Regions from separate parts of the Streptomyces flaveolus genome, predicted to be linked through region 2. Evidence: riboswitches for the same ligand, from Rfam matches in the RefSeq annotation. Region 2 holds a riboswitch; the other holds the start of a gene.
What was found. A riboswitch is a leader RNA that binds a small molecule or an ion and turns the genes downstream of it on or off. The one in region 2 is predicted to bind S-adenosylmethionine.

Region 1 (4,261 bases), on a different contig from region 2:
CGGGCCGGTCGGCGAGCAGCCGCCGGTACGCGAGCATGCCCCGCACGATGTTCTTGGACAGCTCGGTCCGGTCCACCCGGACGATCGTCCGGCGCCCCTCGCCGATCTCGTCGCGCAGCGCCGCCATCCGTTCGTCGACGTCGGCCTCGTGCGACCGCTTCCGCAGGAAGTCCGCGTCGGCCCCCAGCCCGTGGACGCCGATCTCCGTGCCGCCGAGCCCGCCCACCAGCGCGTCGCAGCAGGCGGTGAACGCGTCGGCCCACCGCCGGGTGAGGAACCCGAGCCGGTCGGCGCCCAGCATCCCGCGCAGCACCTGCTCGGCGATGTCGTCCGGCAGCATCCGGAAGTAGTCGACCGGCGCCCACGGCGTGTGCGAGAAGTGACCGATCCGCAGGTCGGGCCGCAGCTCGCGCAGCATGCCCGGCACCAGTGTCAGGTGGTAGTCCTGCACGATCGCGACCGCCCCCTCGGCGGCCTCCTCGGCCAGCGCCTCGGCGAACGCCCGGTTGAACGCCTCGTAGGACGCCCATTGCCGCCGGAACTCCGCGTCGAAGACGGGCTCCAGGGGCGTCTGGTACAGCATGTGGTGCACGAACCACAGCACCGAGTTGGCGATCCCGTTGTACGCGTCCGCGTGCACGCCGGCCGGCACGTCCAGCATCCGTACGCCGTCCTCGCCCACTCCGCGCCGCACCGCCTCGCGGTCGCCGTCGCTCAGTGCGGAGCACACCCACAAGGCGTCCGCGTCCGGCCCGATGGCCGACAACCCGGAGACCAGTCCGCCACCGCCCCGTTTGGCATGCAGCGAACCGTCCTCCCGCACCTCGTACGAGACGGGCCCCCGATTGGAGGCGACCAGCACCTGAGCAGCACCGAAGCTTGAAGCCATACGCCTCAACCTAGCCCGGCCCCCAAATCCTCAAACGTGCCCGCGCGTCACCTCGGCAGCGATTCGGTCACGTGACGCTCAGGCCACCCGGCGGGACGCGTACTCCGCGATCTCCGTCATCGGGGGCCGTTCCTCGGTGTCGACGGCGTAGGTGCGCGGCTCGAAGCCGCCGGCGCCCCGCTCGAACTGGGTGAGGGCCGGCCGGAGCAGATGGCCGCGGGCCAGCCGGAGCTGGGCGGTGCGGTAGATCGCTGCGGACATGCGGCCCAGCGCCCGGCCGTCCTGGTGACGGTGCCGGCGGACGCCGACGTCCACCTGGGCGAGCGCGTCCAGGCCCACCAGGTGCAGCGAGTCGACGAGCATGCCCAGCTCCACCCCGTAGCCGACGGGGAAGGGGAGCTGTTCGAGGAGCGAGCGGCGGGCCGCGTACTCGCCGCCGAGCGGCTGGACGAAGCCCGCCAGCCGCGGCCAGTGCAGGTTGAGCAGCGGGCGGGCCATCAGCTCGGTGACCCGGCCGCCCTCGCCCGGGGCGGCGTCGAGCGGGCGGTCGTACATGGCCTTGACGAGGTGGACCTCCGGGTCGGTGAGCAGCGGGCCCACGATGCCGGAGACGAAGTCGGCGGAGAACTCGCGCAGGTCGGCGTCGACGAAGCAGACGATGTCCCCGCCGGTGACCAGCAGCGAGCGCCAGAGCACCTCGCCCTTGCCGGGCACGGCCGGGATGCGGGGGAGTATCTCGTCGCGAGGGACGACACGCGCCCCCGCCGCCGCGGCCACCGCCGCCGTGCGGTCGGTCGACCCGGAGTCGACGACCACGAGCTCGTCGACGAGCGGCACCCGCCGCATCAGCTCCCGGCGGATCACCGCGACGATGTCGCCGACGGTCGCCTCCTCGTCGAGCGCGGGCAGCACCACGCTGACCGACTGGCCCGTGGCGCGCTTGGCGGCCATGATCTGGGGAAGCGTGCGGTCTGCCACGGACCAGGAGCGTGTGCCAAGCCAGCGCTCGACTTCTTCCAGCACGGTCGGTGGGCTCCTTTGTGATCCATCTCGCGGTACGGACGACTATCTCAACCGTCCTGGCCTTCGGTTACAGTCTTGAACAACGCGGATGACCGGCGCATGCCGGGGTCGCCGTGTGAACCAGTGCAAAACAACCACATACCGCTCATCCAGAGGGGCAGAGGGATACGGCCCGATGAAGCCCCGGCAACCCTCCAGTCGGTTCTCGCAGATCACTGTCGATCGCAGCGCGAGGCTCCCGGCTAGGGAAGGTGCCAAATCCGTCTCACGGCGAGATGCGTCGTGAGGAAGATGAGGAGAAAGGGCCTCGCCTCACATGGCTGTGCAGACTGTCGCAAGCAGCACCGACACCACCGCTTCCCCCGCCTCCCCCGTGGACCTGGGCCCCGCCGCGGCGCTCTCCTGCCGCGAATGCGGTCACCGTGTGCCCCTCGGCCCGGTCTTCGCCTGCGAGGAGTGTTTCGGCCCGCTGGAGATCGCCTACGACTTCTCGGCCTACGACACCGAGGAACTGCGCAAGCGGATCGAAGCGGGCCCCGCGAACATCTGGCGCTACGCGCCCCTGCTGCCCGTCCCGGCCGACGTCGCGACCAAGCCGAACATCAACCCGGGCTGGACCAAGCTGGTCAAGGCCGAGAACCTGGCCCGCGAGCTCGGCGTCACCGGCGGTCTGTACGTCAAGGACGACTCCGGCAACCCGACGCACTCCTTCAAGGACCGCGTCGTCGCCCAGGCGCTGGAGGCCGCCCGCGCGTTCGGCTTCACCACCCTGTCCTGCTCCTCCACCGGCAATCTCGCCGGCGCCGTCGGCGCCGCCGCCGCCCGGGCCGGCTTCCGCTCCTGCGTGTTCATCCCGCACGACCTGGAGCAGGGCAAGGTCGTCATGGCCGCCGTCTACGGCGGTGAACTCGTCGGCATCGAGGGCAATTACGACGACGTGAACCGCTTCTGCTCCGAGCTGATCGGCGACCCGGCCGGCGAGGGCTGGGGCTTCGTCAACGTCAACCTGCGGCCGTACTACGCCGAGGGCTCCAAGACCCTCGCGTACGAGATCTGCGAACAGCTCGGCTGGCAGCTGCCCGACCAGCTCGTCGTCCCGATCGCGTCCGGCTCCCAGCTCACGAAGATCGACAAGGGTCTGCAGGAGCTGATCAAGCTCGGGCTGGTCGAGGACAAGCCCTACAAGATCTTCGGCGCGCAGGCCGAGGGCTGCTCGCCGGTGTCCACCGCCTACAAGGCCGGGCACGACGTCGTCCGCCCCCAGAAGCCGAACACCATCGCCAAGTCCCTCGCGATCGGCAACCCGGCCGACGGCCCCTACGTCCTCGACATCGCCCGCCGCACCGGCGGCGCGGTGGAGGACGTGAACGACGAGCAGGTCGTCGACGCGATCAAGCTGCTCGCCCGCACGGAGGGCATCTTCGCCGAGACCGCCGGCGGTGTGACGGTCGGCGTCACGAAGAAGCTGATCGAGAACGGCGTCCTGGACCCGTCCCTCACGACGGTCGTCCTCAACACGGGCGACGGCCTCAAGACCCTCGACGCGGTGGCCGGCACCGGCCTGACCGCGACGATCCGCCCCAACCTGGACTCCTTCCGAGAGGCTGGCCTCGCATGAGCGTGACCGTTCGCATCCCCACCATCCTGCGCACCTACACCGGCGGGAAGGCCGAGGTCGCCGCCGAGGGCGCGACCCTCTCCGAGGTCATCACGGACCTGGAGAAGAACCACACCGGCATCGCCGCCCGCGTCCTGGACGACCAGGGCAAGCTGCGCCGCTTCGTCAACGTCTACGTCAACGACGACGACGTCCGCTTCGAGCAGGGCCTGGAGACGGCGACGCCGGACGGTGCCGGCGTGTCCATCATCCCGGCGGTCGCCGGCGGCTGATCCGCCCGCCCGGTCGCCTCCGGTGACCGTGTTACGCAGAGTTCATGGAATTGCCCCCTCCGTCAGAGAAGCGGAGGGGGCAATTCCATGTGATTGAGCGCGGTAGAGTTGGGGAACGCGCTCCCGATCACCGAGACGGTGCTCCGGAATTCCCGCCGCAGGCCCGACAAGATGTAGCCAAAGTGTGGGCGTATTTCGCGGCTTTTGTTCGCTTTGTGTAGCCCGACTTGACCCGAATTCAGGCGAATTCTCGCCACATTCCGGACCGGCTACGTCCAGATTTCTCGTCCGATTGACCTGTTGCAGACGGCAGTTGGACAGATACATTCAGCCGCGGTCGACGCGTTCCGGCGCACGCCCCCACCCATTGGGGGGTGAGGTCTGACCCGGATCCGCGAAGTGCGGATCTGTGCAAGGGCCAGTAATAGGGGAGTTAGGCATGGCTCAGGGCACCGTCAA
Region 2 (4,261 bases):
TTCCTGCTGTTCTACCTCGGCTGCGGCTACCTGGCGCTGCTGGGCTACGCGGCGGCCAACGCCCACTCCCAGGAGCCCCTGGTCGGGGCCTCGGGGGCGATCTCCGCGATCCTCGGCGCCTTCCTCTTCCTGTTCCCGCGCGCCCGCGTGACCAGCCTCCTGCCCTTCCTGTTCTTCCTGCCGCTGCGCTTCCCGGCCTGGGTGGTGCTGCCGTTCTGGGCGTCCCTGCAGGGGATGGCGGCGGGGCGGGCCGGTGACGGGCCGGGGGTGGCCTACCTCGCGCATCTGGTGGGCTTCGGGCTCGGCTTCGTCTTCGCCTGGGTGCGGTTCGGCGGTGGGACTAGAGTTGGGGACGTTCCAGTGACGGCCCCCGAGGGAGAGAACCAGCCGTGATCAGCGCGATCGTCCTCATCAAGACCAGCGTGGACCGGATCCCCGAGATCGCGGAGCAGATCGCCTCGCTGGAGAACGTCAGCGAGGTCTTCTCCGTCACCGGCACCTACGACCTGATCGCGATGGTGCGGGTCAATCAGCACGAGGACCTGGCGGAGGTCATCCCCGGCCGGATCAGCAAGATCCCGGGCGTGGAGGGCACGGACACGCACGTGGCGTTCCGTACGTACTCGCAGCACGACCTGGAGGCGGCGTTCGCCATCGGGCTCGACAACTGAGTTCTTCGTGAAGAATTCTTCGCTCGAGGTGGCCCGGCGGGCCGAGCTGTCCGGCCGTCCGGTCCTCGCCGTGGCCGGCGCCCTCGGGGAGGGCGCGCAGGAGGTGCCGGGTGTGGGCGCCCGGCACGGCGTCCTGCCCGCCCCGACGGCCCCGGCACAGGCACCGGGGCGGGGGACTCAGGCAGCGGCGGCGGAGGTGTCCGGCACGCAACGCCCGTCCTCGGTGCGGTAGTTCCAGCGGGCGCCGTCACTCACCAGCTCCTTGACGGCGTTCACGAACCGCTCGACGTGCTCGTCCGGGGTGCCCGCGCCGAAGCTGACCCGGATGGCGTTGAGGGACTTCTCCCCCGGTGCCGCCTCGGGGGCGCCGCACTCGCCCTGCGTCTCGGGGTCGCTGCCGAGCAGGGTACGCACCAGCGGGTGGGCGCAGAACAGGCCGTCGCGCACGCCGATGCCGTACTCCGCGGAGAGGGCGGCGGCGAAGTGCGAACTGTTCCAGCCGTCGACGACGAAGGAGAGGACGCCGACACGGGGGGCGTCGTCACCGAAGAGGGACAGGACCCGGACCTCGGGCACCGCGGCGAGCCCTTCGCGGACCTTGCGGATCAGGTACTCCTCGCGGGCGACCAGCGTGTCGAACCCGGCCTCGGTGAGCGCCTTGCAGGCCGAGGCGATGGCGTAGGCGCCGATGACGTTGGGCGACCCGGCCTCGTGGCGGGCGGCGCTGTCGTGCCACTGCACGTCCACGCCGCCGTCGGCGCGCCGGCTGACGCTGCGGCTGGCACCGCCGCCCGCGAGGTACGGCTCCGCCTCGCGCAGCCAGTCGGCGCGGCCCGCGAGGACGCCGGAGCCGAAGGGGGCGTACAGCTTGTGCCCGGAGAAGGCGACCCAGTCGACGTCGAGGTCACGGACGTCGAGCGGGTGGTGCGGGGCGAGCTGGGCGGCGTCCAGCACGATCCGGGCACCGTGCGCGTGCGCGGCGGCGGCCAGCTCACGGACCGGCCACAGCTCGCCGGTGACGTTGGAGGCGCCGGTGACGCAGACCAGGGCGGGCCCGTACGGCTCGCGGGCGGCGAGGGCGCGCTCCAGGGTCCCGACGGCCTCGGCAGGGGTGCGCGGGGCGTCCAGGTAGGTCACGTCCGCGTCCCGCCAGGGCAGCAGCGAGGCGTGGTGCTCGGTCTCGAAGACGAAGACCCGGCAGCCGGCCGGGAGGGCGGCGGCGAGCAGGTTCAGGGAGTCGGTGGTGGACCGGGTGAACACCACCTGGTCGGCCTCCCGGCAGCCCAGGAACTCGGCGACGGTCTTCCGGGCGTTCTCGAACAGGTCGGTCGACAGCTGCGAGAGGTACCCGGCGCCGCGGTGCACGCTGCCGTAGTACGGGGCGTAGGCGGCGACGTCGTCCCAGACCCGCTGGAGCGCGGGCGCGCTGGCGGCGTAGTCGAGCGCGGCGTAGGTGACCTCACCGCCGGTGACGAGCGGCACGGTGACATCCCGGCCCAGAACGGGCAGCGGGGCACAGACGGACTGGTCGGCGGCGACGGCGGAGACGGACATGGGGGTACTCCCGTGAAGGCAGAGGACATCGCCACGCGAGCGCGCACGGCTCGAGCGTGGGACGGAAAGGAAAAGGGGATGCGGAGGCGGGGCTCTGCGGCCCTATCGCATTCGCTGATTCACGGGAGACTCCCTCGGACGACCCAGGACCCCTGGTGTGCGAGGGGTCCGCGCTTGCCGTGAACCTTGCTGTCCACGACCTGGTCTTCACCCGGGGCACCCCGCCACGGACGGAGGGTTGCCGGACAGTCGGCCGGGGCCTCATGACTGTCACTCATGACCTGGAAAGGAACGTACGTGAAGTGATCGCCGCCCCGCAACCCGAGTCCGGATCGCGGGACGGACGTCACTGTCCCCGGGCCGGGACCTACGCGTTGCTGGCGGCCACCCAGCGCTCCAGGGTCCGCCTGGCCGCGCCGGAGTCGATGGACGCGGCGGCCTGCTCCATGCCGGCCCGGATCCGCTCGGTCAGCGGTCCCTCGCCGGGCTTCAGGGCCACCAGGGCCGCCGCCGAGTTCAGCAGCACCGCGTCCCGGACGGGACCCGGCTCGCCGGCCAGCAGACGGCGGGCGACGTCGGCGTTGTAGGAGGCGTCGGCGCCGCGCAGCGCCTCGACCGGCACCAGTTCGAGGCCGACGTCCCGGGGGTCGAAGGCCTCCTCGGTCACCGTGCCGTCCCGCACGACCCAGACCCGGGAGGTGGAGGTCGTGGTCAGCTCGTCCAGGCCGTCGTCGCCGCGGAACACCAGCGAGGAGTTGCCGCGTTCGGCGAACACCCCGGCGATGATCGGGGCCATCCGGGGGTCGGCGACACCGACCGCCTGGGCCTTCACCTTCGCCGGATTGGTCAGCGGTCCGAGGAAGTTGAACACGGTCCGCACGCCCAGCTGGCCGCGCGCGGTCGCCACGTGGCGCAGCGCGGGGTGGAACTTCACGGCGAAGCAGAAGGTGATCCCGGCCTCCTCGGCGACCTGGGCCACCCGCTTCGGGGTCAGCTCCAGATTGACCCCGAGCTTCTCCAGCACGTCGGACGCGCCGGACGCCGAGGAGGCGGCACGGCTGCCGTGCTTGACGACCTTCGCGCCGGTGCCGGCGATGACGATGGCCGACATGGTGGAGATGTTGACGGTCTTGGCGCCGTCGCCGCCGGTGCCGACGATGTCGACGGTCTCACCGGGCACCTCGATGACGTGCGCGTGCTCGTACATCGACCGCACACAGCCGGAGATCTCGTCGACGGTCTCGCCCTTGGCCCGCAGCGCCGTCGCGAACCCGGCGATCTGCACGTCGGTCGCCTCACCGCGCATGATCAGGTCCATCGCCCAGGCGGTGTCGTCGACGGACAGGTCACGGCCGTCCAGCAGTCCGTTCAGCAGGGCGGGCCAGGAGCGGCCCGCCGCGATGTCGCCTCCAGCGGGGGTCACAGCGCTCATGAGCCGCTCCTGATCGTGTGCATCGTGGAAAGGGAGTGTGGTCCCACCCTATCCAGCCCCCGGGCACGGCGAAGGGCCCCGTCCGCAGACCGGACGGGGCCCTTCGACCGTCGTGTGGCGACGCTGGAGGGTCAGTGGTGGCCGTGGCCGCTCGTGATCTCCTTGTACTCCTCGACGGTCGGCTTCGGAATCTGCGACTCCGGGCCGTAGTACGCCTTGCTGAGCTTGGCGCGGAGCTTCTCCGAGCCCTTCGGCTTGCGCTCGACGCCGTTCTCGTCGACCGTCGGGCCGATCTCGGCCGGCTTGTACTGCTCGTGCGACGTGAGGGTGTGCAGCGCGCCCTGGCTGAGCGGCTCGTGGACCTCGATGAACTCACCGTGCGGCAGGCGCTTGATGATGCCGGACTCGCGTCCGTGCAGCACCTTGTCCTTGTCGCGGCGCTGGAGGCCGAGGCAGATCCGCTTGGTGATCACGAAGGCGATGACCGGGCCGACGAAGAACCCGATCCGGACGAACCAGGTGACCGCGTTGATCGACAGGTGGAAGTGCGTGGCGACGATGTCGTTGCCACCACCGATCAGCATGATGATGTACGCCGTCACCC

Region 1: another riboswitch for S-adenosylmethionine. It lies ahead of thrC (threonine synthase); the one in region 2 lies ahead of ACIRG6_RS01085 (aminotransferase class V-fold PLP-dependent enzyme).

What each region holds. Positions count from the first base shown of each region.
Region 1 covers NZ_JBIWKU010000006.1:399,344-403,604, reverse strand. The annotation lists gene ACIRG6_RS20875 (alpha,alpha-trehalose-phosphate synthase (UDP-forming)) at 1-889, opposite strand, end outside; gene ACIRG6_RS20870 (glucosyl-3-phosphoglycerate synthase) at 968-1,912, opposite strand; SAM riboswitch class I at 2,055-2,210, shown strand; gene thrC (threonine synthase) at 2,229-3,530, shown strand; gene ACIRG6_RS20860 (MoaD/ThiS family protein) at 3,527-3,802, shown strand; gene ACIRG6_RS20855 (cold-shock protein) at 4,242-4,261, shown strand, end outside.
Region 2 covers NZ_JBIWKU010000001.1:239,213-243,473, forward strand. The annotation lists gene ACIRG6_RS01070 (rhomboid family intramembrane serine protease) at 1-393, shown strand, start outside; gene ACIRG6_RS01075 (Lrp/AsnC family transcriptional regulator) at 390-671, shown strand; partial or broken gene ACIRG6_RS01080 (glycerate kinase) at 697-903, shown strand; gene ACIRG6_RS01085 (aminotransferase class V-fold PLP-dependent enzyme) at 849-2,225, opposite strand; SAM riboswitch class IV at 2,391-2,507, opposite strand; gene trpD (anthranilate phosphoribosyltransferase) at 2,593-3,657, opposite strand; gene qcrB (cytochrome bc1 complex cytochrome b subunit) at 3,789-4,261, opposite strand, start outside.